One region of the uncultured Azonexus sp. genome, then DNA from elsewhere that is predicted to be linked to it. Evidence: riboswitches for the same ligand, from Rfam matches in the RefSeq annotation. Region 1 holds a riboswitch; each other region holds the start of a gene.

Region 1 (9,624 bases):
CTCGCCGGATCGCCGGCCATCGCCAACGCCGCCCGCGCGATCTGTTGCTCGCGCCAGTCGGAAAGACGACGCATCAGCCCGGACCGATGCTTGTAAAAATAGTGCTGCGCGTGCTCGCGGTCATACTTGCGTGAAAACTCGAGTTCGATTGGTGCTTTCCCTGCCATGGCCTACTTCCTCCTTTAGGAAGCCCTATTGTCGGCGGTACTGTCTAAACAGATTCTTAACGCAGGCTAACGGCGGCCAGCCAGGGCCTGAGCTTTTCCCAGTCGAACGCCGCCTCGACCGAATCGGCCAGGCGGTCGAGATCAGCTTCGCGGCGGGCGGCGAAATCGACGCTGTCGACCTCGCCGGCACCGGCCCAGTTCAACAATGCAGCCAGGGCCTCGGGATGGTCGAAAACGCCGTGGCAGTAGGTGCCGAGCACCTGGTCGTCAGCCGAGATGGCGCCGTCGGCACGGCCATCGGCCAGCTGCACGGCGGCCCGTGTCAAGCCATCGCCCTGGGTGACGCCGAGGTGAATTTCGTAGCCGGTCATCGCCGGTTGTCCTTCGAGATGCAGATGACCGCTGACATTGCGCAACTGCTTTTCGCTTTCCAGCGTCGTGTCCACCGCCAGGAAACCGAGGCCCGCCGTCGTTCCCGGCTGTCCTTCGAGACCGAGCGGGTCGGCAATGCTGCGCCCGAGCATCTGGTAGCCGCCGCACAGGCCGATCACCTTGCCGCCGTAGCGCAAGTGGCGGGCGATGGCCTGATCGTGGCCGTGGGCGCGCAACCAGTCGAGGTCGGCACGCACTGCCTTGGAACCGGGCAGGACGATCAGGTCGGCCGGCGGCAAGGCTTCGCCCGGCGCGATCCAGCGGAAATCGACCTGCGGATGCAGGCGCAACGGATCGAGATCGTTGTGGTTGGAGGTGCGCGGGTAGGCCGGCGCGACGACGCGGATTCTTGCCGTTTTCTTGCCGTCGACCGTGGACGTCGCGATCGCGTCCTCGGCGTCGAGCATCAGCCCGTGCAGGTAGGGCAGCACACCGAGCACCGGCTTGCCGGTGCGCTGTTCGAGCCAGTCGAGACCGGGTTCAAGCAACGCAATGTCACCACGGAAACGATTGATGACGAAGCCGACGACGCGCGCCTGCTCGGACGCTGACAGCAGTTCCAGCGTACCGACCAGATGGGCGAAGACGCCTCCGCGGTCTATGTCGGCGACGATGATCACCGGGCAATCGACCGCCTCGGCAAAGCCCATGTTGGCGATGTCGCGGTCGCGCAGGTTGATCTCGGCCGGCGAGCCGGCGCCTTCGACCAGCACGCAGTCGTAGTGCGCGGTCAGCCGGCCCCAGGATTCGAGCACCGCGCCCATCGCCCGCGGCTTGTAGTCGTGGTAAGCCTTGGCGTCGAGGTCGGTGGCGACCTTGCCGTGGATGATCACCTGCGCCTTGCGGTCGGTGGTCGGCTTCAACAGCACCGGGTTGAAATCGGTATGCGGTTCGAGACCGCAGGCCAGCGCCTGCAGCGCCTGCGCCCGGCCGATCTCGCCGCCATCGACGGTGACCGCCGAATTGAGCGCCATGTTCTGCGGTTTGAACGGCGCCACGCGCACCCCGCGACGCTTGAGAATCCGGCACAGCGCCGCGACCAGCGTCGATTTGCCGGCGTCGGACGTCGTTCCCTGAACCATCAGCGCGTTGCCTATCATGCGTGCAAACCCGTGAAAAAAGGCCGTAATTATGGCACCATCGCTGCCTTCCGATGCGAATCGGAAACTTGTCTCCCGGTGCCTTCCGGCTTTGCCGGCAGGAGAATCGGGAAGGCGGTGCGATTCCGCCACGTGCCCAACGCTGTGAGGATGACGGGCGATGCACAGGCCACTGCTGCGGCGGGAAGGCGCATCGTCCGGGTGAATCCGAGTCAGAAGACCGGCCGGGAGACGTAATTCGGCACCGTGGACGGGTGCCTTCGCGTTTCCAGAAGGGGAATCCATGGAAAACCAGCACGCTTTTTCCGACGCCGAACGGGCCGCCGTCTATCACGCCATTTTCAGCCGCCGCGACGTGCGCGGCCAGTTCCTGCCCGACCCGGTCGCCGACGAGCAACTCGCGCGCATCCTGATGGCGGCGCACCACGCGCCATCGGTCGGTTTCATGCAGCCGTGGAATTTCCTCGTCGTCCGCTCGGCGGACGTGAAACAGCGGGTTCATGACATCTTCCGCGAGGCCAATGCCGAAGCCGAGCGGATGTTCCCCGACGAGAAGCGCGAGATCTACAGCAAGCTCAAGCTGCAGGGCATCCTCGACGCGCCGGTCAACCTGTGCATCACCTGCGACCGCTCGCGCAGCGGCCCGGTGGTGCTCGGCCGCACGCACATGCCGACCATGGACCTGTACAGCAGCGTGTGCGCCGTGCAGAACCTGTGGCTGGCCGCCCGCGCCGAGGGCCTCGGCGTCGGCTGGGTCAGCATCTTCCACGAGAAGGCGCTGCAGGACGCGCTCGGCATTCCGCATCACATCGTGCCGATTGCCTATCTGTGCATCGGCCACGTCAGCCATTTCAACGACCGTCCCGAACTGGAGAAAGCCGGCTGGCTGCCGCGCCTGCCGGCCGCCGACCTGCTCTATTTCGAACAATGGGGGAGCAGCGACCCCAAGCGGGAAGACAGCCTGAGCGCCACACTGGCCGACATGCACCGGATTGCCCAGGAACAGGGGCGCTTCCCCGGATGACCCTGATCGACGGCCCCTTCGCCATGCCGCTGGCGGCGCTCGCCGCCGTGCTGCTCGACCGCCTGTTCGGCGAAGTCCGGCGCTTTCACCCGCTGGTCGGCTTCGGCACGCTGGCGGCAGCGATCGAAAAACGACTGAACCGGCGCACGATTCCCGGCGGCGTGCTCGGCTGGGCGCTGGCGGTGCTGCCCTGGGTGGCGCTGGCACTGGCTTTACGGCCATTGGCGCCGTTCGCGGTCGACGTACTGCTGCTCTATTTTTCGCTCGGCGCGCGCAGCCTGTGCGAACACGCAGAAGCGGTCGCCCGGCCGCTGAGCGAGGGACGCCTTGATGAGGCGCGGCAGCGCGTCGGCTGGATTGTTTCCCGCGATACCGCAGCACTCGACGAGGCCGGCGTCGCCAAGGCCGGCGTCGAATCGGTGCTGGAAAACGGCAACGACGCGATCTTCGGCGCGCTGTTCTGGTTCGCCCTGCTCGGCGGCCCCGGCGCCCTGCTGTTCCGGCTGGCCAACACGCTCGATGCGATGTGGGGCTACCGGACCGAGCGCTACAACCTGTACGGCCGCTGGGCCGCCCGCGTTGACGATGCGCTCAACTGGCTGCCGGCCCGGCTGACCGCGCTGACTTACGCCCTGCTCGGCCGCTGGCGCGACGCGCTGGCTTGCTGGCGCGCCCAGGCGCCCGGCTGGGAGAGCCCGAACGCCGGCCCGGTGATGGCGGCGGGCGCTGGCAGCCTCGGCGTACAGTGCGGCGGCGCCGCCATCTACCACGGCCGCGAGGAAATCCGCCCACCGCTCGGCTGCGGCCCGGCGCCGGTCGCCGCCGACCTCGGCCGGGCGATCACGCTGATCCGGCGCAGCCTGTGGCTGTGGCTGGCCGTCCTTTTCCTGATCGGAGCCCTGCATGCTTGACCATGGCGGCCGCCTGCGCGAAGCCGCGGCCCACTACGACATCCCGCTCGCCGACTGGCTCGATCTGTCCACCGGCATCAACCCGCAGGGCTGGCCGGTGCCGCCGCTGCCGGCCGCAGTCTGGCAACGCCTGCCGGAAGACAACGACGGCCTGGAGGCCGCCGCTGCCGCCTACTACGGCAATAGCAACCTCCTGCCGGTCGCGGGTTCGCAGGCCGCCATCCAGTGGTTGCCGGCGCTGCTGCCGCGCGCCGCCGTGGCCTGCATCGCGCCGCTCTACAACGAACACCCGCAGGCCTGGCAGCGCGCCGGCCACAAGCTGCGCTTCCTGCAGAACGCGACGCTGCCGCGCGCGCTGGCGGCGGCGACGCCCTACGTGCTGCTGTGCAACCCGAACAACCCGACCGCCGACCGCCACCCGCGCGAACTGGCGGTCGACGCCGCGGCGCAACTGAAAAAGCGCGGCGGCTGGCTGATCGTCGACGAAGCCTTCATCGACGCCACGCCCGAGCACAGCCTGACGCCGCTGGCCGGCACGGCGGACGCGCCGAACCTGATCGTCTTCCGTTCGCTGGGCAAGTTCTTCGGCCTGGCCGGGCTGCGCGTCGGTTTCCTGTTCGCTGCCCCCGAACTGCTGACAAAGATGGCCGAGGCAATCGGCCCGTGGAGCGTCGCCGGCCCGTCGCGCGCCGCGGCAACGCTGGCACTGGCCGACAGCGCCTGGCAGGCGGCGACGCGCCAGCGCCTGCACGCCGACGGCGAACGCCTGCGCCAGTTGCTGGCACCGCTCGGCGAGGTCAAGGCAACGCCGCTGTTCGCGACGCTGAACGCACCGGCCACCGCCGAACTGCACGAATACCTGGCGCGCCGCGCCATCCTCACCCGCCGCTACGAATCGAATCCGCTGCTGCGTGTCGGCCTGCCACCCGACGAGGCCGGCTGGCAGTGTCTGAAGGCAGCCCTTGCCGACTGGAAGCCCGCATGAAAATCCACCTGCTTGCTGTACTGGCAGCCTTCGCCCTGAGCCCGATGGTCCACGCCGAACTGCTGATCAAGGACGATACCGGCCGCGAAGTCAGGCTGACCAAACCCGCGCAGCGCATCGTCGCCCTCGCCCCGCACATTGCCGAAACGCTGTTTGCTGCCGGTGCCGGCGACAAGCTGGTCGGCACCGTCGAGTACAGCGACTATCCCCCCGCCGCCAAGCAGGTCAGACGGGTCGGCGGCTATTCGCGCATCGACCTGGAAGCGGTCGTCGCCCTCAAACCGGACCTGGTGCTGGCCTGGGAAAGCGGCAACAACATGGCGCAGGCCGACAAACTGCGGGCGCTCGGCCTGACCGTTTTCGTTTCCCAGCCCAACCACATGGAAGACATCGCCGGCCAGGTCGAACGCTACGGTCGGCTGGCCGGCACGGAAGCCGTTGCCAATGCCGAGGCGCGGCGTTTCCGCGAACGCATGGCGGCCTTGCGCACGGCCAACGCCGGCAAGCCCAAGGTGCGCACCTTCTACCAGATCTGGAAGGCACCGCTGGTCACCGTCGGCGGCCCGCAGATCATCAGCGACGCGATGCGCATCTGCGGCGGTGAAAACATTTTCGGCCACCTGACGCAGATGGCGCCGCGCGTCGGCATCGAGTCGGTGATCGAGGCCGACCCGGAAGCCATCGTCGCCACCGGCATGGGCGACGCCAAGCCCGAATGGCTGGACGACTGGCATCAGTGGAAACGCATGACCGCGGTCCAGCGCGGCAACCTTTTCCACATCAATCCCGACATCATGCAGCGGCACACGCCGCGCATCCTCGACGGCACGGCGAAACTTTGCGACCACCTCGATGTCGCACGCAGCCGTCGCCCCAAGTGAGAACACCATGCCCCGCCTGCCCCAACGCATCGTCTGCCTGACCACCGAAACCGTCGAAGTCCTCTACGCCCTCGGCGAGCAGGACCGCATCGTCGGCATCAGCGGCTACACCGTTCGGCCGCCGCAGGCGCGCAAGGAAAAACCCAAGGTCTTCGCCTTCACCACCGGCGACATCGAGAAGATCCTCGCCGTCAAACCCGACCTGGTGCTGACTTTCTCCGACCTCCAGGCCGACATCGCCCGTGACCTGATCAAGGCCGGCATCGCGGTCTACGCGCTGAACATGCGCAGCGTCGACGACATTCTGGCGATGATAGAAACGGTCGGCCGCCTGGTCGGCGCCGAGGATCGCGCGCAGGCGCTGGTCGCCGGACTGGAAGCGCAGATCGCCCAGGCCCGGGCAATTGCCGAAGCGCGTATCGCCCAGCACGGCCGCCGCCCACGCGTCTATTTCGAGGAATGGGACGATCCGCTGATCAGTGGCCTGCGCTGGGCGTCCGAATTGATCGAGATCGCCGGCGGCGAAGATGTCTTCGCCGAACGCGCACGCTCGCCGTTGTCCCGCGACCGTCGGCCGACCTCGGAGGAAGTGATCGCGACGGCGCCGGAGATCATCATCGGTTCCTGGTGCGGCAAGCATTTCCGCCCCGAACGCGTCGCCGCCCGGCCTGGCTGGGAGGCCGTTCCGGCGGTCAGCCAGGGGCGCATGCACGAGATCAAGTCGGCGATCATCCTGACACCGGGACCGGTTGCCATCAGCGAAGGACTGCCTTTGCTGCTCGATATTCTCTGGCCTGAAGCTGCCTAGGGCAAACGCGTATTGCCCTGGCATGTCGCCAGCCCCTATAGTGACGGGCATGCTGCGGCTCGCACTGACCCTCCTGCTGTTTTTCCTGCTCCATACGAAAGTCTGGGCCGGCGAAATTGCGCTCATCGTGGCCGATGACAGTGCGCCCTACCGCGAGTTCGCGGGCAGCCTGCAAAAAAACCTGCAGGCCGGCTGGAAAATTGCTTACACGGACAACAGCCTCCGGCCGACCGACCGGCCTCCGGTCGACCTCATCGTCACCGCCGGTAGCGGCGCCCTGCGTACTGCCCTCGCAGCCAATCCGAAAACACCGATCCTGGCCACCCTGCTGCCCGAATACAGTTACAAGGCCGCACTTGTCGAAGCACGTGCGCCACCGCTGGTTTCGGCAATCTACCTGGACCAGCCGGCCAGACGTCAGGCGCGACTGTTGCGGCTGCTGTTCCCGGAGTTGCGCAGCGTCGGTTTGCTGGTCAGCGACCAGTCGCCCCAGCAGATTGCCCCGTTCCGCTCGGCCATGGTGCTCCAGCGCATGCAGTTGCTCACCGAGCAGGTCAGTAGCGAACAACAAATCCTTCCCGCCCTGGAAAATCTGCTGGCCCGCAGCGAAGTCCTGCTCGCCGTCCCCGATGCACTGATCTACTCGCGCAGCAGCATCCGCCCGCTGCTGATCACCGCCTACCGCTTCCAGCGCCCGGTCATCGGCTTCTCCGCCGCACTGGCCAAGGCCGGGGCGCTCGCCGCACTGTATTCGACCCCGGCCCAGATCGGCCGGCAGGCCGGTGCGCTGATCTCGACCCATGGCAATCGCCTGCCGTCGCCACGACCGCCTGCCGAATATTCGCTGACCATCAACCAGAGCGTCGCCGATGCCTTCGGCCTGCGCCTGCCGGATGAAACCGATCTCTTGCAGAAACTGCTCACCAGCGGGACTGAAGAATGAACAACCTGACATTACGCCAGCGACTACTGATCCTCACGCTGCTGCCCAGCGCCCTGATCACCACGCTGCTCGTGCTCTATTTCTCGATGACCGGCATCAACGCCATCGAAGACCAGTTGCGCGGCAAAGGCCTGGCCACCGTCCGTTACCTCGCGCCGGTCAGCGAGTACGGCATCATTGCCGGGCAGATGGACGGCATTTACGGCCTGGTCCAGGCCGCCATGCAGGAACCCGGCGTCAAGGCCGCCATCATCGTCAACCCGAAGGGGCGTACGCTGGCAGTCAGCGGTCGCGTCTCGCTGCCCGCCGAAATCATCCGCCAGCACCTCGACAAGCCGGCTCTGGTCGCCGAAACCGAAACCTGGATCGCCTTTGGCGCCCCTGTCATCCGCACGCAAAGCGACAGCGACCCGCTGTTCGACATCGCCGGGCTCGACGAGGAGAACCCGCAGGAAACCATCGGTCATGCCTTCATCGAACTCGACAAGCTGGACCTGATCGAGCGTCAGCGTGACCTGATCCTGCAAGGCCTGATCGCCGTCCTAACCGGTCTGGGCTTGATGGGCGCGCTGGCCATTGCCATGGCCGATCAGTTGGCCAAGCCCCTGCAACGTCTGACTGCCGCCGTCAGGCAGATGTCGGCAGGCCATTTCGGCACCCGTATTCCGGCCTCATCGAGCGGCGAACTGCGCATCCTTGAGGATGGCTTCAACGACATGGCCAATCACATCGAGAGCGCCCACCAGTCGATGCAATCGCGCATCGAGGAAGCCACCGCCCAGCTTGTCTTCCAGGCTCGTCACGATGCGCTGACCGGATTGGTCAATCGTCGCGAGTTCGAGCTCCGACTCGACAAGGCGCTGGCCAACGTCCATGCCGGCGGCGACGAATTCAGCGTCCTGTTCATCGACCTCGACCGCTTCAAGGCCGTCAACGATGCCTGCGGCCACCTTGCCGGCGACGAACTCCTGCGCCAGATCGCCCTGCTCTTCCAGGGACGGCTGCGCGAAGAGGACACGCTGGCGCGTCTGGGCGGCGACGAATTCGGCATCATGCTGGCCAATTGCGGCCTGACCAAAGCCCGCCAGGTCGCCCAGGATCTCTGCGCCCTGTCGGCGGAGTACCGTTTCGTCTGGCAGGACCGGATTTTCGCCATCGGCGCCAGCATCGGATTGACCCCGGTCAGCCGCGACGTGCGCGAGGTCCAGGACATCTTCGCGCTCAGCGATGCGGCCTGCCTGCGCGCCAAGGAACTCGGGCGCAACCAGGTTTGCGAAATGGCCCCGGCCACCCAGACCGAACGTCGGCGCGATCGCGGCAACTGGGCCGGACGCCTGGCCAACGCCCTGTCGGAGGGGCGCCTGACGATCGAGGCCATTCCCATCCGGGCCCTGCAGCCAGGCATCCCCGGCGGACCGATGGCCGAACTGAGTGCCCGTCTCAACGAACCCGGCCAAGCACCGATTGCCCTCAGTGCCTTGATCGATGCCGCCGAGCGCTACGACATGTCGAGCAGCTTCGACCAGCATTTCCTGGATACGGCGATCCGCGCCCTGGCGCGCGCCAGCAGGCAGAATCTACCGATGTCCTGCATGATTCCGCTATCCCGCGCCGCCATCAGCACCCCGGAAACCGGCGAGTACATCGCCGCCCGCCTCGCCGAACACGCCATCACCGGCGACGGCCTGTACCTGATGTTCTCCGAGGATGTCAGCACTCACCAGACCAGCCAGTTGATCGAATTTTCCCGTCGCATGCGCGAACTGGGTTGCCAGATTGTCCTGACCGAATTCGGCGGCGCGATTTCCTCATTCACGCAACTGCGCACCGTGGCCCCCAGCCACGTTCGCCTGAGCCAGAGCCTGACCCGCGACATCGGCGACGGCATGACCTCGACCGCGCTGCTGCGGGCCATCCTCGAAATCACCGGCGAGCAGCAGATCTACCCGATTGCCGAGGCAGTCGACGACACGCCCTTGCTGGAACATCTGCATCGACTGGGAATCGCCTACGCCCACGGCAAGGCCATCGCCCCGCGCGAACCTTTCGACGCCTGGTTCGAAGGCGTGGTGATGCGCGGTAGCAGGGGCTGACACCGCGTCAGCGCATCAAAAATCGAGACGCAGCGAGACCCAGTGGCGTCGGTCAACGAAACGGCCATTCGGCCTTCTGGAACTGTGCTTGCGCTGTTCTGCATGACTCCCGTCCAGTGACTGGACAGTGTAAGCCAGTTCCCCTTTCTGTCCGCCGAACCTGAAGTTGTAGCCCAGACGCGCGTCTGTGCGCCGATAGCCCTCGGATTCCGTGTTGCGGGTCCATTTGATGGCATCGACCCAGTATTTCATCAGCGAAAAGTCCAGTCCGCCCGGCAGT
Region 2 (9,624 bases), on a different contig from region 1:
CCAGCACGCCGCGTTCCTGCTGGGCGGCGTCGATCTTGCCGTCGATCACGGCCTTCTTTTTCTGCATGCGTTGTTCGTGGCTGATCGTCATGAGGTTTTACTCCGGGATGAAACAGCGGTGGCCGCGATCTTCGATCTGCCGCAGGCCGTGGCCGTAGAGTTCGGACAGCGTTGCCGCTGTCAGGATGTCGTTGACGGCCCCTTGTTCGCAGCGACCGTCGCCGTAGACCAGCAGTGCCCGGTCGCAGAAGCGGTGCGCCAGTGCCGGGTCGTGCAGGACCATGACGACAGCGGCGCCGCAGTCACGGGCGGTGCCGGCGAACAGCTCGAGGACGGCCATCTGGTGGTTGAGGTCGAGGTGCGACAGGGGTTCGTCGAGCAGGTAGAGCGTTGCCGCCTGCGTCAGCAAGGTAGCGATGGCCAGGCGCTGACGTTCGCCGCCGGACAGTGTGTGTACCTGGCGGGCTTCCATGCCGGCCAGACCGAGGGCTTTCAGGGCGCTCCTCGCCAGTTCGGCATCGTGCTTCGATTCCCAGTCCCAGCGACCGAGATGGGGATGGCGACCGGTGAGTGCGGTTTCGAGGACGGTCGAGCCGAACGGATCGTTCTGGAACTGACCGAGCCAGGCCCGGCGCAGTGCCGCCTGGCGCGGCGGCAGCAAGGCGCAGTCCTCGCCGTCGAGCAGCACGGCCCCGGCCTGCGGCGGACGCAGGCCGGCCAGTGTTGACAGCAGCGTCGACTTGCCGGCGCCGTTACGGCCGAGGATGGCCAGCCGTTCGCCCGGCTGCAGGCTGAGGTTGAGGCAGTCGACGACGGTTTTGCCGCCGATGTCGACGCGGAGCTGGCGGGCTTCGAGCAAGGGGGCGCTCATTTCGGTTGCCTCGACAGCAGGAACAGGAAAACCGGCACGCCGATCAGCGCGGTGAGTACGCCGACCGGCAGTTGCAGGGGCGCGATCACCGTGCGGGCGGCGGTATCGGCCAGCACCAGCAGCGAACCGCCGGCGAGTACGGTGGCCGGCAGCAACAGGCGTTGATCGTTGCCGGTGGCGAGTCGGACCAGGTGCGGGACGACCAGACCGACGAAACCGATTGAGCCGGCCGTGGTCACCGAGGCGGCGGTGGCCACCGAAGCCAGCAGATAAACCGTGTAGCGTAGCCGCCCCACCGCCACGCCCAGCGCCTGGGCCTGCATCAGGCCGCGCGACAGCAGGTTGAGTTCGCGGGCGAACGGCATCGCGCAGGCCAGTGCGACCACCAGCGCCAGTGCCGCCGGCCACCAGGTGAAGGTCTGCCCAAGGTCGCCCATCAGCCAGAACAGCATGCCGTGCAGCTTGCCTTCGTCGGCAATCGACAGCATCAGGGCAATCAGCGCGCCGCAGCCGGCGGCGACGATGACGCCGGTGAGCAGCAGGCGGGTCTGCGTCCAGCTACCGTCGCCATGCGCCAGCCCGAAGACCAGGAACATGGCACCGAGCGCGCCGGCAAAGGCGAGTCCGTCGACGGCCAGCAGCGGCAGCCCGATCAGGATGCCGAACATGGCGCCGACGCCGGCCCCGCCCGAGATACCGAGCACGTAAGGATCGGCCAGCGGATTGCGCAGCAGCACCTGCATCAGCGCCCCGGCCAGCGCCAGCAAGCCGCCGCAGGCGAAGCCGGCGAGTGCCCGTGGCAGGCGCAATTGCACGACCATGTCGGCCGCTCCGTCACCGCGCCCGAAAAGCGCGGCGACGATGTCGAGCAACGGTACCTTCAGGCTGCCCGCCGACAAGGCCAGCGCGAAGCTCACCAGCGCCAGCAGGCTGAGCGCGGTGAGGATCAGGAAGGCACGGCGGCGGGTGGGCATGGATTACTTCGGACTGTAGCGGATGCCGATGAAGGCATTGCGCCCCGGGGTGGCGTAGGTATCGGCGAGTATATAGTCCCGGTCGAAGAGGTTGTTGACGCGGGCAAAAATGCTCCATTCCGGGGCAAAACGGTAGGCAGCGTAGAGATTGGTCAGCGCGTAGCCGTCCAGTTCCACTCTGGTCGTTCCGGAATACTCGTAGCGCTTGCCGCTACCCAGCATTTCGGCACGCCAGTCCCAGCGGTCCAGCGTCTGGCCGACCGAGATGGCGGCCGAGTGCCGGGCACGCCTGGCAAGCTGACGGTCGTTGCGACGGTCAATCGCGTCAAGCCAGTCGTAGCTGGCCTGAAGATCCAGGCTGCTGAGCTTGCCCTGCCAGCTGAGTGTCGCACCCTCAAGTCTGGCGGAATCGATGTTCGTGGGCTGGTTCAGGGCGCCGACCCGGGTCCAGGCAATCATGTCCTTGACCCGGTTCAGGTACCAGGTCAACGAGATGGCCTGATTCCCGGCTTCATAGTGAATCGACAGCTCGCGATTGATCGCCGACTCGGGCTGCACGGCCGGGTTGCCGACGAAGGTTCCGGTCAGCGGGTAGTACAGTTCGTTGAAGGTCGGCGCCTTGAAGGCGGTGCCAACGCTCGCGCTGGCTCGCCAGTTGTTCGAGAAACGATAGCCATAGGCCAGCGAGCCGGTGGTCTTGTCACCGAACAGCGAGTCGTCGTCGTAGCGGGTGCTGGCCTGTAGGCGATGGGCGCCGAATCCACGGTTCCAGCCCAGCTGGACCGCGTCGTTGCGGCGTTGGGTTTTGGGGTAATTGCCCGAGGTATTGATGGCTTGCTCGGTACGCTCGAAGCCGATCAGGAAATTGCCCAGGCTGCCGCTCAGATCGTTCTGCCAGGCGTACATATCCTGCTCGGTGTTGAATTGACTGTTGCGCAGACCATTGCGCAGATTTTTCGAGTGATCGATGCTGCGCCCGACGGTCAATGTGCTGTTCCAGGCGCTGGTCAGCCGGTTTTTCAGTACCAGCGAGGCGTTGCCGTTTCTGGTCTGATTGACCCAGTCGACCGTCACGCCGGTGCCGTCGTAGCTGTTGCGACCTTCGGCGTGCAGGGCGGAAAGCATCAGTTCGTGTCCGGGGGCGAAGGTATAGCCGAGCCGTGCTGAGGTCGCCTGGTTGCGGAAACCGTCCTTGTCGGGATTGGCTGTCGCCGTCCACGGGCGACTGTTGAAGCCGTCGGTCGTCTCATGCGAAAGGGTCACGCCGTACTGCCAGCCGTTGCGCTTCCCGGACAAGCTGGCGCTGCCATTGCGCGTGCCGTAGCTGCCGGCTCCGGCTTCGGCAGAAAGATGAAGGGCTTCCTCGCTGCGCCGGGTGAAGATCTGGACCACGCCCCCGATGGCGTCGCTGCCGTACATTGCGGAGGCTGGGCCGCGGATGATTTCGATGCGCTCGATCTGGGCGACCGGAATGCGTGACCAGGTGGGTTCGCCCGACGTGGCCGAGCCCACCCGCATGCCATCGACCAGCAGCAGCACATGTTTGGCGTTGGTGCCGCGGATGAGCAACGAGGAATTGGCACCCCAACTGCCGTTGGCGACGATCTGTATGCCCGGCTGAGCGGCCAGGATCTGTTCGAGATTGGTGTGGCCGGCGGCTTCGATCTCGTTGCGCTCGATCACGCTGACATCGGTCAGCACTTCGCTGACCCGCATCGGCTGGCGTGTCGCGGTGACCACCATGGTGTCGAGGCTGGCAAGCTGTTCCGTGGCCTGCAGCGGTTGGCAAAAAGCGAGCGGTAGCAATACCGCCAGCGGCTTGAGGCGTGAATTCATGGATTTCCCCTTCCCGGCAGGCGTCCCCGCATGCCGGAATGCATTGACAAGAAAGTCCGCAGGGGAGAGGGCTGGTCTGGAACCGGCACCACCACCCCGTGGTACTTCCGCTAGGTGTGCAAGGCCGGTATCCGGGCTCGCAAGTCTTGACGTATCGCCTTCCCAGGTTTCCCCAGTGGCTTCGTGATACGCCCGCACTTGCTTACCGTTGCGGGGGCAGCAGCGGCTTGGTCTCGTTGGAGACGCACCGCTTTCCCGTTTAACTGCGCTTGGTGAAAACCGCGCGCAGCACCTGACACGGCGCGCATTCTAGCGCGCCTGGCCGGGAGATGCGAATGCCAATGGCGTCGACAGCCGATAAAACACTTTGAAAATAGCTGCTTAGTCCTTGACCGGGCAGTATTTGTCCCTCTATAGTGCGCGCCATGAATAGCGAATTCGAAGCGCTCGAAGCCAAGATCGATCAGGTCGTCGCCCTGGTGCACCAGTTGCGTGCCGAGAACGAGGTCCTGAAGAACCAGATAGCCACGGCCGAGGCCGAGCGTCTGCACTTGCGCTCGACGATGACGGCTGCCCGCGAGCGGCTGGAAGGCCTGATGGACAAGCTGCCCGAGGATGCCTGAGATGAGTGCCGAGCAGAATTTCCTCGACGTCAAGATCATGGGCCGCGAATACCGCGTTGCCTGCCGGCCGGAGGAGCGCGATGCGCTGCTGGCGGCGGTCGATCTGGTCGACAACAAGATGCGCGAAATCGCCCAGAAGACCAAGAGCACCATTGCCGAACGCGTGGCGGTGATGGCCGCGCTGAACATCGCCCACGAACGCCTGGCGGCGCCGGCTGGCGAGGCTGCCGAAGAAGCGCTTGCGTCGACCGACACGAAGCGTAGAATCGAAGACATGGGAGCACGGCTCGATGCCGTGCTGGCACCCCAGCAGCAACTGGATCTCTGAGTCGCTGCGGGATTGCCCGCCGAGTGTTCCCTGCGGTGTTTGTTAAGGCCATATATTCCTTGAACCAATGCTGATTGGCATCGGTTGCGGACCAAGACTCCGCTGTTGTGCGCGTTCTTCGTCGAATGTGCCTGATGCGGAAGGAAAGCAGCCACTCTGAACCCAGGTTCAGGATGCCGGCCTGACGGCACTCGCGGGGACTTTTACCAAACAGGTGGCAGCTTCTGCCACCTGTTTTCATTTGCAGGGTGGTGATGGAAATCGAGTGGCTGCTGGCCTATCTGCTGTTGGGCGCGTTTGTCGGGTTTTTTGCCGGTCTGCTCGGCGTGGGTGGCGGCGGCATCATGGTCCCCGTATTGACCACCCTGTTTGCCGCGCAAGGCTTTCCCCGCGAGCATCTGGTTCATGTTGCGCTGGGGACGTCGATGGCGGCCATTGTGATGACTTCGATTTCCAGTCTGCGTGCGCATCATGCCCATGGTGCGGTGCGTTGGGACATCGTGCGCGGCATTACGCCGGGTGTCCTGCTCGGTACTTTCGGCGGCACCTTCATCGCCTCGCGCGTGGATAGCGTGCCGCTGGCGATTTTCTTTGGCTGCTTCATGGCCTATGTGTCGCTGCAGATGATCCTCAACGTCAAACCCAAGCCGACCCGGGAACTGCCCGGTCAGGCCGGCATGGTCGGCGTCGGTGGCGGCATCGGCCTGGTCTCGGCGCTGGTGGCGATCGGCGGCGGCTCGCTGTCGGTGCCGTTCATGACCTGGTGCAACGTCAAGATGCAGCACGCCATCGGTACTTCGGCGGCGATCGGCTTGCCGATTGCGCTGGCCGGGGCGCTCGGTTACCTGATCAACGGCTGGGGCAGCAGCGGCCTGCCGGACTGGTCCATCGGTTACGTCTATCTGCCGGCACTGGTGCTGGTCAGCGCCGTGTCGACGTTCACCGCGCCGCTGGGCGCCCGCCTGGCGCATCGGCTGCCGGTGGCAACCCTGAAGAAGGTGTTTGCCGGTGTGCTGATCCTGCTCTCGGCGAAGATGCTGCACACCGTTTTCGGTAGCTGATCAGCGCGCCTTGAACACCGGTTTGCGCTTTTCCAGGAAAGCCGCCAGCCCTTCCCGGTAGTCCTCGGTGTCGAGGAAGGCGAAGGACGCGGTTTTTTCTTCGTCGGTCAACGGGCGGCCGTCGAGCAGGCGGTGGATCCATTGCTTGTGCCAGGCAGCGACCAGCGGGGCGCCGTGGCCGATGCGGCGGGCTGTGGCATAGGCTTCGTCGATGACCTGCGGGTCGGCGACAACGCGCGTCAGCAGGCCTTTTTCATAGGCTTCGCGGGCGTTCAGGATGCGCCCTTCGAGCAGGATTTCCTTGACCACCGCCGGCCCGGCAAGACGTAGCAGGCCTTCCATTTCGCCCGGGTACATCGAGAAGCCGAGCTTGTTGATCGGTGCGCCGAAGCGCGCGCTTTCGCCGGCGATGCGCAGGTCGCAGGCGCCGGCGATTTCCAGGCCGCCACCGATGCAGGCGCCCTGGATCAAGGCCACGGTCGGGTGCGGGCAATCAGCAATGGCATTGAGGGCGGCGGCGACCTCGCCGTGATAGTGGAGCGCCTGTGCCAGTGTTGCCCGGGCCGTGACGAACTCTTCCAGGTCGCCGCCGGCGGCGAAGGCTTCGTTGCCGGCACCGCGGATGACCACGCAGCGGATGCCAGGATCGGCGGCCAGTTCGCGCATGTACTGGCTCAGCGTCTGCCACATCAACAGGTCGATGGCGTTGAGTTTCCCCGGGTTGTCCAGGGTCAGGGTGGCGATTTCCCCATCTATGGTTCGATTGATCTTGCCCATCAATGTTCTCCGGCTTGCGGCATTTAGTTCGAAAGTCTTACATGCCGTCAGGTTGTTAGGTCTTATATAAGATACAATGCTGCCGCCGATTTGCATCGGTAATTATTAATTAATAAGGAGAACAGAATGAGCAGCGTTATGTATGAGCGGATGCGGGAAAATCCCAAATTCCGTGAGCTGGTCGCCAAGAGGGGACGTTTCGCCTGGACCTTGGCAGCCATCGTCCTGACCATGTTCTACGGCTTCGTGATGGTCGTGGCCTTTGCGCCCGAATCGCTGGGCCAGCCGATTGCCGAAGGGTCCCGCTGGACCGTCGGCCTGGTCGCCGAACTTTTCATGTTTATCTTCTTCTGGGTGCTGACGGCCGTTTATGTCCGCAAGGCCAACACCGAGTTCGACGCGCTCTCGCAAGAGATCGTTCGTGAAGCCTGGAAGGAGAACAAGTAATGCGCAAGATCGTTTCCGCACTCGGGCTGCTGAGCCTGTGTACCCTCGCCATCGCCGCCGACGCGGTTGGTGCGACCGAAAAGCAGGCGACCAACTGGCACGCCATCATCATGTTCTGCATCTTCGTGACGCTGACCATGGGCATCACCTACTGGGCGGCCAGCCGCACCAAGTCGACGTCGGACTTCTACACGGCCGGCGGCGGTATCACCGGTTTCCAGAACGGTCTGGCGATTGCCGGTGACTACATGTCGGCCGCCACGCTGCTCGGTCTGACCGCCATGGTCTACATGCAGGGTTACGACGGCTACATCTACATGCTGTGCTTCTTCGCCGGCTGGCCGATCATCCTGTTCCTGATGGCTGAACGCCTGCGCAACCTGGGCAAGTTCACCTTCTCCGACATCACTGCCTATCGCCTCGATCAGGGCAAGGTGCGCACGATGGCCGCGATCTCCTCGCTGACCGTCGTCTGCTTCTACCTGATCGCCCAGATGGTCGGTGCCGGTCAGCTGATCAAGCTGCTCTTCGGTCTGGACTACAACGTCGCCATCTTCGCCGTCGGCATCCTGATGATGGTTTACGTCACGTTCGGTGGCATGGTCGCGACGACCTGGGTGCAGATCATCAAGGCCGTCATGCTGCTGTCCGGCGGTACGCTGGTCATGTTCCTGGCGATGTCCTACTTCAACTTCTCCTTTACCAACGTGATGGACCAGGCGATGTCGGTGCACAAGCTGGGTGAGAAGCTGATGCATCCGGGCAGCCTGCTCGCCGATCCGATTACCGCCATCTCGCTGGGTCTCGGCCTGATGTTCGGTACTGCCGGCCTGCCGCACATCCTGATGCGTTTCTTCACCGTGACCGACGCCAAGGAAGCCCGCAAGTCGGTGCTCTACGCTTCCGGTTTCGTGGCTTACTTCTTCAACGTCATCTTCCTGATGGGTCTGACCGCGATCATCATCGTCGGCCAGAACCCGGATTTCTTCGAAGGCGGCGAAATCGGCAAGAAGCTGATCGGTGGCGGCAACATGGTTGCCATGCACCTGGCCAAGGCGGTCGGCGGCGACATGCTGCTCGGCTTCCTGGCTGCCGTGGCCTTCGCCACCATCCTGGCCGTCGTTTCGGGTCTGGCGCTGGCTGGTGCTTCGGCGATCTCGCACGACATCTACGCCCGCGTGATCAAGAAGGGTACGGCTTCGGAAGCGGCTGAAATCCGCGTTTCCAAGATCGCCACGATCTGCCTCGGCTTCGTTGCCATCGTTCTCGGCATCGCCTTTGAAAAGCAGAACATCGCCTTCATGGTCGGCCTGGCCTTCGGTGTTGCCGCAGCTGCCAACTTCCCGGTGCTGATCCTGTCGATGTACTGGAAGGGCCTGACCACCCGCGGCGCGCTGTGGGGCGGTTACGGCGGTCTGGTTTCCGCCGTGCTGTTCGTGCTCTTCTCGAAGTCGGTGTGGGTCGACGTGCTGGGCAATGCCGCCCCGCTGTTCCCCTACACCCAGCCGGCCCTGTTCGCCATGCCGATCGCCTTCCTGCTGGCCTGGATCGGTTCGACGAGCGACGCCAGCGTTCGCGCGCAGGCCGAGAAGGAAGCCTTCGGCGACCAGTATGTGCGTGCCCAGACCGGTTTCGGTGCAGCCTCTGCATCCAACCACTAAGCGGTACTGAAAGTAGAAACCCCCTGACGAGTTGCCTCGTCAGGGGGTTTTGTTTTTGTATCAGGTGTTTTTCAGGTCAAGCGCTTTTCAGGTTCTGCGCATCCATGCGCGCCAGCGCTTCGCGGCCGGACAGCAGGTGATCGTGCATTTCGCGCTCGGCCTTGGCGGCGTCGCCGGAGAGCATGCTGGCCAGGATGGCCCGGTGCTCGTCGAGCGACTGCTGCAGGCGACCTTCCAGCGACAGCGAGTGCAGGCGCGACAGTTTCAGCACCTTGCGCAGGTCCTGGATGACCGAGAGCAGCCAGCGGTTGCCGGACAATTCCTGGATTTTCTTGTGAAATTCCTGGTTGGCTTCGAAAAAGGCGTCGATGCGACCGTCGCGAGCAGCCGACTCCAGCTTTTCGTGAATCGCCTTGAGTGCCGCCAGATCGGCCGTCTTGGCCCGCTTCACGGCCTCGAAGGCACAGCGGCCTTCAAGCATGGCCATCAGGGGGAAGATGTCGTCGAGATCCTGGCGGGAAATCTCAGTCACGTAGCAGCCGCGGCGCGGCTTGAGTTCGACCAGCCCTTCGGAGGCCAGGACTTTCAACGCCTCGCGTAGCGGGGTACGCGAAATGCCATATTGTTCGGCGAGCTTCTGCTCGTCGATCCACATGCCTGGCGTCAGTTCGTGGGCGAAGATGCGTTGTCGCAGTCGTTCGGCGACTTCCTGGTAAAGCGCGGTGGGTGCAATACGGTTCATTGTGGTGATGTGGTCTCGGTGGGCAGATCGGTACGTTGCCGACTTGCTTCCATAATTATGGATACAGTATTATGTAGGGCTGGCTATGTCAAGCCGGGTGCGAAAGCGTAGAATTTTGAATTCTGCATCATCGGCCCGAAAAAATCGAATCGGCGAGAGGTGTTTCATGTCTGAAAAGTTCTTTGATTCCAATAACCTGGATGTCTGGGAAAAGGCTGCGGCAAAGCAGTCCCCGGGTGGCGACGTCAACAACCTGGTGTGGAATACCCCCGAAGGCCTTGCGGTCAAGGCCCTGTACACGAAG
Region 3 (9,624 bases), on a different contig from region 1:
ACCATCGGTACGCCGAGTTCGGCCAGCAGCGCGGTCAAGGTCAGCGTCCGGCGCAGGTTCTTGGCGTCGCCGACCTGGACCAGGCAGCGGCTCGATTCGTTGAGCAGTGCGCGCATGGTCGCCCGCTCGTCGTCGCTGCGCGACGGCAGCGCGAGCACGCCCGGAGTGTCAAGCAGCGCCGCCTGCGGGTCGAAGCGGGCGCTGGCGCGGGTGACCTCGACGGTAGTCCCGGGATAGTTCGAGACATTCACGTAGGCGCCGGTCAGGCGGTGGAAGAGGACGGACTTGCCGACATTGGGGTGGCCGACCAGCAGGATGGCGTTGGCGGTCATCGGCTTTCCATTCCGGGCTGGGTGACGAAGCCGATCTTGCTCAGTCCCGCCCGGCGGGCCGCGCTCATGGTTTCGGCGACGGCTTCGTAGCGGCTGTCGCGGTCGGCCTTGAGGTGTAGTTCGACGTTGGCGTCCTGGCCGACCGCGTCGCGGAAACGGGTTTCCAGCGTTGCCGCATCGACCGGTTCGCTACCGATGAACACCTTGTTGTCGGCGGTGATCGCCACCTGCAGCGTCATCGGTTTTTCCGGGGTGGGCGTGCTTGAAGCGCGCGGCAGGTCGACCTTGACCGAGTGCGTCATCAGCGGCGCGGTGATCATGAAGATGATCAGCAGCACCAGCATCACGTCGATCAGTGGGACCATGTTGATTTCGGCGGTCGGCATCTGGTTGCCGCCGTTGCTGAAGGTGCCGATGCCCATCTCAGACAGCTCCGGCAGCGGCGCGGGCGCGCATCGGGTGGATCTGGGCGCTGTTGGCGACCAGCGGCTTGCCGACGGTAAAGAAGGCATGCAGGTCGTGGGCGAAGGCGTCGAGGTCGGCGTAGAAAACGCGGTTGGCGCGGGTGAAGGTGTTGTAGGCGAATACCGCCGGCAACGCGACACCGAGGCCGGCGGCGGTCATGATCAGGGCTTCGCCGACCGGGCCGGCGATTTTTTCCAGCGCCGCCTGGCCGGTCATGCCGATGGCGATCAGTGCGTGGTAGATGCCCCAGACGGTACCGAACAGGCCGACGAAGGGGGCGGTGGCGCCGGTCGTGGCGAGGAAGGTCAGGCCGTTTTCCATGCCGGCCTGGGTGGTCGACAGTTGCTGGCGCAGTGCCCGTTCCATCTGTTCGGACGGGTCGAATTGCGAGGCCAGGCGACCGTTGACCGCTTCGCAGTCGTGGTTGCAGCAATTGGCCTGGCTGGCGAGCTGGGCGTAGGGGCTGTCCTCGCCGGCGTCACGCAACTTTTCGATGCCTTCGGCAACGCTGCTGGCGGCCCAGAATGCCGGTACGGCCCTGGCCGCCTTGCGCAGGCGCCACCAGTCCCAGGCCTTGGCCAGGATCAGGTACCAGCTGGCGATCGACATGGCGACGATGAGGATGGCGACCGAATGCGAGACGGCGTCACCCTGGACCCACAGATGGGCGAGCCCGAAGACGTTTTGTTGTGCGGTTTCCTGCATGGCTATTGCTCCAGTTTGAAAATGATGGGGACCAGGACGAAACTCTGAACGGCGACATCGCCGCGCTTGGCCGGAATGAATCGCCAGTTGCGGACGGTCCTCAGTGCCGAATCGTCCAGGCGACTGCTGCCGGAGGAGGTGCGTACCTCGACGCTGTCAGCCGTGCCTTGCGGATTGACCGAAACGCGCAGGATGACCCGGCCTTCCTCACCCATGCGCCGGGACAGCGGCGGGTAGGGCGGTGGAGGGTTGCGCAGGTAGTCGGCGTCGAAGCGGGCCTGACTGATTGCCGGTGCCGTTGGCGCCGGGGCCGGCGGCGTGGGTTCGGCGAGCTGCGGCGGGGCGACCGGGGCGTTGTCGGCCGGTGCTGTGCTGGCGGTGGTTTCGAGGACCGGGGCCGGTGTCTTGGGTTGGGGTAGCGGCTTGCGCACCACAGGTTCGGGCTTGGCCATCGGCAGGGGCTTGGCCTCGGGCGGGGCTTCGATTTGCGGTGCCGGCAGCAGGTCGACGATCAGTGGCATCTCCATGATCTGCGGCGCCACGGTCTTGGCGGCCAGGGCCAGCAACAGGGCGCCGGCGTGGAGACCGATGACGATGGTCAGTAGCCCGCTGCGGCGGCTGGTCGATGGTGGGGATAAGGCGTAACTCATGGCGTTTGTTCGGTTGGTTCCGCGCCCGCCAGGAAAAAACCCTTGGCTTGCTGGCCGGGAGGCGCGCTGGCTACGGGAAAGGTCTTACAACGGAGAGAAAAGCTATTTGGTCAGGATCAGCTTGTTTTCGCGGGTGACGCGCAACAGATAACGCTGGCCTGCGTGTTCGATTTCGACAGTGTTGGCACCTTGCAGAATCTGCCCGCTATCCACGCGTGGCAGGGAGGTGTTGCTTGCTGGCGGGGTGCTGGAATCCGGGGCGGGTTTCGGCGGGGTGTTCATGTGTTTTGTATGTAACTTGAATGTCTCCAATTGTAACTAAACGAGAACGATTGTCAATAATATTCGCATTGGTGTTCGTTAGGCGGTGGTGGCCTGGCTGATCACTCGGCCAAAGCTGGAAATGCCGCTGCTACGGACGAACAGGCAGGGCTTGCCGGTGCGTCGGCATTGTTCCTTGACCCGCCAGTAGGCGTTGTGGCTGATGCAGCCTGCCTGACAGATCACCAGATCGGCAGCGGACAGCACGCTGTCGATGCGGTGCAGGCTCTCTTCGAGGCCGCCGTCGTGGTGCATGAAACGCCCGCCGGATTGCTCGACGACCTGCCGGTAGGCGTCGATGGCGCCGGTGCGGCCGCCAACGCACAACACACACTTGCCGGAGAGCTTGTCCGGCGTGCTGGTGGCGGCGAGATTCAATGCCTCATCGTCTTCGCTGAGCAACTGGTTGATCGTTTCCTCGGCATGACGCAGCCGCTGACGCAGGTGCCAGACCTCGGTTTCGCGCGCCTCGGCCTCGGCGGTCAGGGCGGTGCATCGGGCTTCGGCATCGCTGGCCCGGCGCAGCAGGCTCTGCCGGTCCTTGAGGTCGGGCAGGCTGCCGCGCAGCTGATCGAGTTGTCCGGCCTGGTTGGCGATCAGTGCTTCACGCCCGGCCAGTTCGGCGCGCAGGTCGATGACGCGCTGGCCCATTGCCTGGGTCTCGATCGATTTTTCCTGGCGCAGCGATTCGTTTTCCTGGCGGGCTTTTTCCAGTTGCTGCTTGAGTTGCCGGTTTTCGGCCTGCAGCGACTTCAAGGTCTTCAGATCGGCCCGGGTGCCGGTGCCGACCTGATGCTGGATCATGTGGATGTCGCCATAGACCTCGTGCTCCAGCGTCGAGTCGCAGGCCGGGTGAGTCCAGGTGGCCCACAGGGCGGCCGGAATTTCGCTGCCGATGGCGGTGGCTTCGCGCCACAGCTTGCGCAGCGCGTCGCTGTCCTTGGCGCCGGCAAAGCGACGAATGGTGGCGTGATAGCGCTTTTCCAGTTGCTTGTGCAGCACTTCGGCGAGTTTGCTGCGGATCTCGCAATTGCCAACGGCCGTGGTGTGCAGGACGAAATCGGTGGTATCCGCGGGGAAATGCATCACCTTTTTCATCAGGCTGCGCAATTCGGCGACATCGAAACAGGTGCCGATCACCGGGCAGTGAAACTTGTGGGCGATTTCCCAGAGCTTGCGGCGTCGGGAGCTGGTCGGGGCGTCTTGCGGCAACTGCGGTGCAGCGTTGATCATTGACTCGAACAAGGCCAGCGGGCGGCGGCTCGGTGTAAAGCTGCCGCCGGCGACATGATGGGGAAAATCAGGCATGCGCGAATTCCTTGGCAAGTAGCGGGTTCAGGCGTGATGGCTGGCGCGCTGGCACAAGCGGAAGGCGAGGTCGTCGCGCTCGCGGGCCAGGCGCTCGCACTCGCGGTGCGCGGCGCAGATGGTCTTGTCCATGTGCCAGACGCGCTGGGCGGCGACGATCAATTGTTCGTTGGCTTCCCGCAGTTCCATCAGTTGTTGGCCCAGTTCGATGATGGCCTGGCCGGATTCGAGCTGGGCGATGCGCGCGCGCAGATTGCTGGATTGTGCTTCCAGCAAGGCGATGCGATTGGCTTGTTCGATGCTGCGGGCAGCATTGAGCGTGATCATCCGCTTCTGGCTGCTGCGGGCTTTCTGCAAGGCGCGGCGCAGGGCGGCGTTTTCTCTTTCCAGGGCACTCTGCGGCTCGCCAGGTTCCTTTTCGAGGATGGCGCGGTTTTCAAGCGGGGCAAGCATGGTGTAACTCCTGGCGCTGACCCAGGCGTTGGCTGGCGCGTTCGCACAATTCACGGGTTTCATGATCGATGTCCTGGTCGCACAGGTGCTCAAGCAGTCGTGCCGCGTGCAGCGCGGATTGACGACACCCAGTCTCTTCGTGGATCAGGACCAGGCTGAGGGTGGCGGCCCAGATGTCGCTTTTCGGCATGGCTTTCTCCTCAGAAACCGGCGCCGGCCAGCATCAGCCAGAGCAGGGTGGCGGCGATACCGGTATGGATCAACAGACTGTTCATGTGGCACCTCGCATGAGTGAGAATGGTTCTTAATATACGTGAATGGCAAATTAAGTCAAACAAGAATTATTTCGTTTTGTGACAATGTTATTTCCGGGTGGAGGGCGCCGGCGTGTGATCGGCGCCCTCCGGAGGAGCAGGCGGGGTCAGCGACCTGCTCCGGCTTGCTCGGTGGGGCTTACTTGGTCAGGATCAGCTTGCCTTGGCGGGTGATGCGCAGGCGGTACTCGCTGCCACTGTGGCGGATGCAGATTTCGTTGCATTCGCCAAACAGGGCTTTGCTGGCGATGCACTGGATCGCGCAGCTTGCGGTCCGGGCGGCGGCTTGTTCGGGCTTGAGACGCAAGGTCGGGCGCGGACCGTTGGCATGCAGGAACGGAATGCGCAGAGTCTGTTTGCTCGGTTCCATGATGGGCTCCTCGAGGGATTACATCCGGGTGGCGTAGTACTCGACCACACGCTGCAGGTCGAGTGGGAAGGGCGCCGCGTCGCCATCGGGCAGGTGGGTCAGGCGGGCGCAGGTCGTCGCGTCATCGAAGGCGATCCATTGCGGACGCTCCAGCGCCGGCTCTTCGAGCGTGGCGCGCACCAGATCGATCTTGCGTCCGGCCTCGGTCGGGCCGAAGGCGTCGCCGATGCGCAGGCGGATCGAGGGAATGGTCACGCGCTTGCCGTTGAGCTGGAAATGACCGTGGCTGACCAGTTGGCGGGCGGCCGGAATGGTCGGCGCGAAACCTGCGCGGAAGACCATGTTGTCGAGGCGGCGTTCGAGCAGTTCGACCAGCTTGTTGCCGGTGGCGCCGCGATCCTTCTTGGCATCGGCGACGGCGCGGCGTAGCTGGCGTTCGCTCAGACCGTAGTTGTAGCGCAGCTTCTGTTTTTCCATCAGTTGCAGGCCGAATTCGGACTTGCGCGAGGTGACTTTGCGGGCGCCGTGCTGGCCGGGCGGCTGGTTGCGTTCCTGCATCGACTTGCGCGACAGCCCCGGCAGATCGACGCCGAGGGCGCGCAGGACTTTGAGGCGGGGGCCGGTATAACGGGACATGATTACTCTCTCTCGTACTGTGATTGATGTCAGTGGGTCTGGCAGCCGGGGTGGGCCAGCGGGTAGCAATCGACCGGAACCGAAGCGGGGTGGCAGTGCACCGCCTCCCAGCCACCGAGGACTTCCTGCAGCGTGCTCTTCAGGTAGGGATTGAGTTCGGCGCTGTCAGCCACGCTGCGCAGATGAGTGCGCAAGGCTTCGGTCTTGTGGAAGGTGGCGCCGCGCAGGGCTGACGAGGACAACAGGTGGATGACGGCAGCCAGCCTGAGTTCGAGGGGCATGTCGGCGTGTTCCATGAGGGGCGCTCCAGTCGGTTCGGGGAAACTGGCTGGCTGGCCGGAAACGCGGCTTGCTGGCTAATGAATGAGAATTATTGTTAATAATTCATTTGGCGTCAAGCGTCTTTTTCGCAGGCTGTGCTAACATCCACTCGTTGGTGCTCGCGCTTGCCTCGGCCGGCGCGGTTAAACGGGAAGCTGGGAGATTGGCCGTCAGGCAGCTCCAACCAGCGCTGCCCCCGCAACGGTAAGTGGATGGACGTCCGCGTCCAGTTTTCACCCTGCAGCCACTGGCGATGCAACGCATCCCGGGAAGGCGGTGAAGGCAAGATCCACCAGCCCGGATACCGGCCAACAGGGTGGTCCGCGCATGCGCCGGGCCGTAATGCCTGATGTCGACGGGGAGGTCGGCAGGGCGTCATTTTGGAACTTCTTCCCATGTCAAAAATCCCCACGCGTGTGGCGGCGTGCGCCGTGTTCACGGCGGCTGCCTGTTTTTCCCCGCTTTCCCTGGCCCACGGCAACCACACCCACGGTCACGGCAATGTCCAGGTCAGTATTGATGGTGCGGCGCTGACGGTGCGCCTCGATGTGCCGCTCGAAGCCTATCTTGGCTACGACTACCCGCCCCGCAACGAAAAACAGCAGCAGGTCTGGCAGGCCTTCGTCGAACGTGTTGCCGACCCGTTGCGCTTCGTCGAGCCGCCGGCAGAAGCCCAGTGCAAGCTGAGTGGCAGTCGCACCGAACCGGCGCTGGGCGAGGTCGTCGATCCCAAGGTCGATATTGCCAACCTGGTGCACGAAATCCGCTTCGAGTGCGCGCAGCCCGAAGCGCTCAAGTCGCTGAGCTTCAGCGCCTTCCGTGACCACCCGGGGCTCAAGCAGTTGCGGGTCCGCCTGGAGCGGGCCGGCGCGAAAAAGACCCAGACCATCCGTCCGCGTTTCCCGGCGCTGGTGTTCTGATGCTGGAGGCCGGCTTTACCCAACTCACCCAGTTGCTGCTGACGCCGATTCTCTGGCTGCTGGCGGCGGCGCTGGTCTACGCCTTGTGGATGAGCGGCGCCGTGCTGGTCGAGGCCTGGCAACGGCGTTCGCCGGCCTTCCGCAGTCTGCCCGACGCACCGGAACTGGCGTTCGACGAGATCGAGTTGATCGTCCTGCGCCGGCTTGAGCCGCTGCGCCTGCTCAGCCGGGTGACGCCGATGCTCGGTCTGATCGCCACCATGATCCCGCTCGGCCCGGCGCTGCATGGGGTTGCCAGCGGCAACGGCAGTGCTGCGCTGGCGGTGTTCAGCGACGCCTTTGCCGGCGTCGTGCTGGCGCTGACGGCGGCGGCCATCGGCCTGGTCCTGTATTCCCTACGCCGTCGCTGGCTGCTCGGCGAACTGCTGGCCATCCGCAAGCGCCGGGAGGGCCTGGCGTGAGCCTCAAGCATTTCAACATCCTGGAAGAGGATGACGACGACCCGATGCTCTCGTCGATCAACCTGGTCGATGTCTTTCTCGTTCTGGTCGTCGCCCTGCTGGCGGCGGTCAACCTGTCGTCGGCTGGCGATCCGGGGGCGCCGGTGGAACTGGCGATTCCGGAAAACGGCCAGGAAATCCGCTACCAGGGCACCGGCGACAGCGGCGAAGGAGAGGGCGTGCGGGCCGGCGTTGCCTACCGCTTGCGCGACGGCAGCATCATCTACGTTCCGGAAGACGGCCCGGCCACCAAGCCATGATGCGCTGGCTGGGATGGCTGCTGCTCGCCTGCCTGGCGGGTGCTGCGCAGGCGCGCGAACTGTTGTGGGTGACCGCCGACATCACGCCCAAGGCCCGCACCGCCCTGGTCGAACGCCTGGCGCAGGCGAATGGCTGGCGTTTCCGGCATTTCGATACGCCGCTGACCCTGCCGGAGAGCGAACGCCCGGCGCAGCGCCGGCGCCTGCTGGCGGCGGCCACCAGTGCCGACATGCTGTGGGTCGATGCGCCGCATGCGATGCCGCAGGCACTGCTGGCCGACATGCTGCCGGCTGGCGCGGTCAAAGTGCCGGTGATCTGGATCGGCCCCGAGTCGGTTGCGGCGTCTGATCGGCTGGCTGATTACCTGCGCCACGGTGGCGAAGGCAATGTCCGGGCCGCGCTGACCCTGGCCGCCCGCCGTCTCGCCGGCATGAGCGAGGCGCAAGCTGTAGCTGATCTGCCGACGCCGCGCCCCTGGCCGCGCCAGGGGCTCTACCATCCGGACGCTCCGGACTTCCTGGCCGACGTCGACGCCCTGAAGGCCTGGCGCCGCGATCCACGACCGGCAGTGGCGGTGCTCGTCCATCGCCATCATTTCGTCAATGGCGAAACGGCCTGGCTCGACGCCTGGCTGCGCCGCTTTGATGCCTACGGGCTGGCAGCCTATGCGGTCTTCGGTCAGCAACTCGATGCCGGCGGCCTGCGCCAGTTGCTGGTGGCGCGTGCGGACCGCCGCGACAGCGGCCCGGAAACGGCGCACCCGGCGGTACTGGTGCTGCACCAGCTGGTGTCGAAAGGCGCCGAGCTGCAGACCCTGCTGGCGCGCTGGCAAGTGCCGCTGCTGTCGGCCTTGCCCTATCGCCATGGCGACACCGCCGCCTGGCAGAACGATGCGACCGGCCTGCGTCTGGCCGACACGCCCTTTTACCTGTTCCAGCCGGAAGCGGCGGGCGCCATTGATCCGCTGATCGTCGCCGCCCATCCCGACGATAAGCGGCCGGTCGAACTGATCGAGCGCCAGGCCGATGCACTGATCGCCCGCGCCGCGCGGCAGGTTGCGCTGCAGCGCAAGCCGCCGGCGGAAAAGAAGCTGGCGCTGATGGTGTACAACTATCCGGCCGGCGGCAGCAATTTCGGCGCCTCCTTCCTCAACGTGCCGCGCAGCCTGGAAAACGTCACTGCCGCGCTGGTGCATGCCGGCTACCGCACGCAATCCTTGCCCGAAGCAGCCTGGGTGGCGAACCTGCAACCCTTGCTGAGTGCCTATTATCCCGACGCCGACCTGCGCGCCCTGCTTGCCGCTGACCAGGCCGAGGCCCTGCCGCTGCGCGCCTACCGTGCCTGGTGGAACAGCCTGCCGGCCAACACGCGCCAGCGCATCGCCGGCCACTGGGGCGAGCCGGAGAAAAGCCGTTATCTGGTCGACTGGCAGGGCGAGAAGGTTTTCGTCATTCCCCGCTTGCGGCTCGGTAACGTCTCGGTGCTGCCGCAGCCGCCGCGCGAGGAAACCCTGCATCGCGGCCAGAATCCGTTTTCGCACAAGAGTGGCACGCCGCTGTCGCACCATTATCTGGCGGTCTACCTGTGGGCACGCCAGGGCGATGCCCTGGTCCACTTCGGCACCCACGGCACCCAGGAATGGGCCGGTGGCAAGCCGCGCGGGCTCGACGTCCTCGACGACGCGCTGCTGCCGCTGGGCGACTTGCCGGTGATCTATCCCTACATCGTCGACAACCTCGGCGAGGCGCTGACCGCCAAGCGGCGCGGGCGTGCCGTGCTGCTCAGTCACCGCACGCCGGTGCTGGCGACCAGTGGCCTGGGCCCCGGCATGGCGCAACTGCACGAACTGATGCACGAGTGGGCGATTGCCGACGAAGGGCCGACCAAAATTGCGGTCGGCCAGCGCTTGACCGCGCTGATCGCCGAAAACCGCCTGCACCATGATCTCGGCTGGCCAATCGAACGGGTGCAGCGCGAACTCGATGCCTTCCTCGATGCCCTGCATCCCTGGCTCGACCAGCTTGCCCACGGCAGCCAGCCGCGCGGGCTGGCAGTGTTTGGTGGCGTG

The links. Region 1 has a riboswitch for cobalamin ahead of bluB (5,6-dimethylbenzimidazole synthase). Riboswitches for the same ligand answer to the same signal wherever they lie in the genome.
Region 2: it holds a riboswitch for cobalamin, as region 1 does, so the genes downstream of both, Q0799_RS03920 (TonB-dependent receptor) here and bluB (5,6-dimethylbenzimidazole synthase) in region 1, are expected to answer to the same signal.
Region 3: it holds a riboswitch for cobalamin, as region 1 does, so the genes downstream of both, Q0799_RS05490 (DUF2796 domain-containing protein) here and bluB (5,6-dimethylbenzimidazole synthase) in region 1, are expected to answer to the same signal.

Annotation. Positions count from the first base shown of each region.
Region 1 covers NZ_CALJNI010000008.1:161,509-171,132, forward strand. The annotation lists gene Q0799_RS06730 (class I SAM-dependent methyltransferase) at 1-167, opposite strand, end outside; gene Q0799_RS06735 (cobyric acid synthase) at 224-1,699, opposite strand; cobalamin riboswitch at 1,759-1,943, shown strand; gene bluB (5,6-dimethylbenzimidazole synthase) at 1,983-2,723, shown strand; gene cbiB (adenosylcobinamide-phosphate synthase CbiB) at 2,720-3,634, shown strand; gene cobD (threonine-phosphate decarboxylase CobD) at 3,627-4,619, shown strand; gene Q0799_RS06755 (cobalamin-binding protein) at 4,616-5,500, shown strand; gene Q0799_RS06760 (cobalamin-binding protein) at 5,508-6,308, shown strand; gene Q0799_RS06765 (ABC transporter substrate binding protein) at 6,358-7,251, shown strand; gene Q0799_RS06770 (diguanylate cyclase) at 7,248-9,344, shown strand; gene Q0799_RS06775 (TonB-dependent siderophore receptor) at 9,360-9,624, opposite strand, start outside.
Region 2 covers NZ_CALJNI010000004.1:241,362-250,985, forward strand. The annotation lists gene cobO (cob(I)yrinic acid a,c-diamide adenosyltransferase) at 1-91, opposite strand, end outside; gene Q0799_RS03910 (ABC transporter ATP-binding protein) at 98-871, opposite strand; gene Q0799_RS03915 (iron ABC transporter permease) at 868-1,845, opposite strand; gene Q0799_RS03920 (TonB-dependent receptor) at 1,849-3,681, opposite strand; cobalamin riboswitch at 3,786-3,992, opposite strand; gene Q0799_RS03925 (hypothetical protein) at 4,107-4,304, shown strand; gene Q0799_RS03930 (cell division protein ZapA) at 4,306-4,632, shown strand; RNA gene ssrS (6S RNA) at 4,657-4,836, shown strand; gene Q0799_RS03940 (sulfite exporter TauE/SafE family protein) at 4,887-5,693, shown strand; gene Q0799_RS03945 (enoyl-CoA hydratase-related protein) at 5,694-6,470, opposite strand; gene Q0799_RS03950 (DUF485 domain-containing protein) at 6,597-6,917, shown strand; gene Q0799_RS03955 (cation acetate symporter) at 6,917-8,578, shown strand; gene Q0799_RS03960 (GntR family transcriptional regulator) at 8,655-9,320, opposite strand; gene scpA (methylmalonyl-CoA mutase) at 9,487-9,624, shown strand, end outside.
Region 3 covers NZ_CALJNI010000006.1:16,087-25,710, reverse strand. The annotation lists gene feoB (ferrous iron transport protein B) at 1-332, opposite strand, end outside; gene Q0799_RS05540 (biopolymer transporter ExbD) at 329-754, opposite strand; gene Q0799_RS05535 (MotA/TolQ/ExbB proton channel family protein) at 756-1,502, opposite strand; gene Q0799_RS05530 (energy transducer TonB) at 1,505-2,152, opposite strand; gene Q0799_RS05525 (hemin uptake protein HemP) at 2,255-2,434, opposite strand; gene Q0799_RS05520 (DUF2325 domain-containing protein) at 2,513-3,781, opposite strand; gene Q0799_RS05515 (hypothetical protein) at 3,809-4,234, opposite strand; gene Q0799_RS05510 (hypothetical protein) at 4,218-4,424, opposite strand; gene Q0799_RS05505 (hemin uptake protein HemP) at 4,688-4,918, opposite strand; gene rpsD (30S ribosomal protein S4) at 4,937-5,554, opposite strand; gene Q0799_RS05495 (hypothetical protein) at 5,584-5,850, opposite strand; cobalamin riboswitch at 5,972-6,203, shown strand; gene Q0799_RS05490 (DUF2796 domain-containing protein) at 6,271-6,795, shown strand; gene Q0799_RS05485 (hypothetical protein) at 6,795-7,256, shown strand; gene Q0799_RS05480 (DUF2149 domain-containing protein) at 7,253-7,555, shown strand; gene cobN (cobaltochelatase subunit CobN) at 7,552-9,624, shown strand, end outside.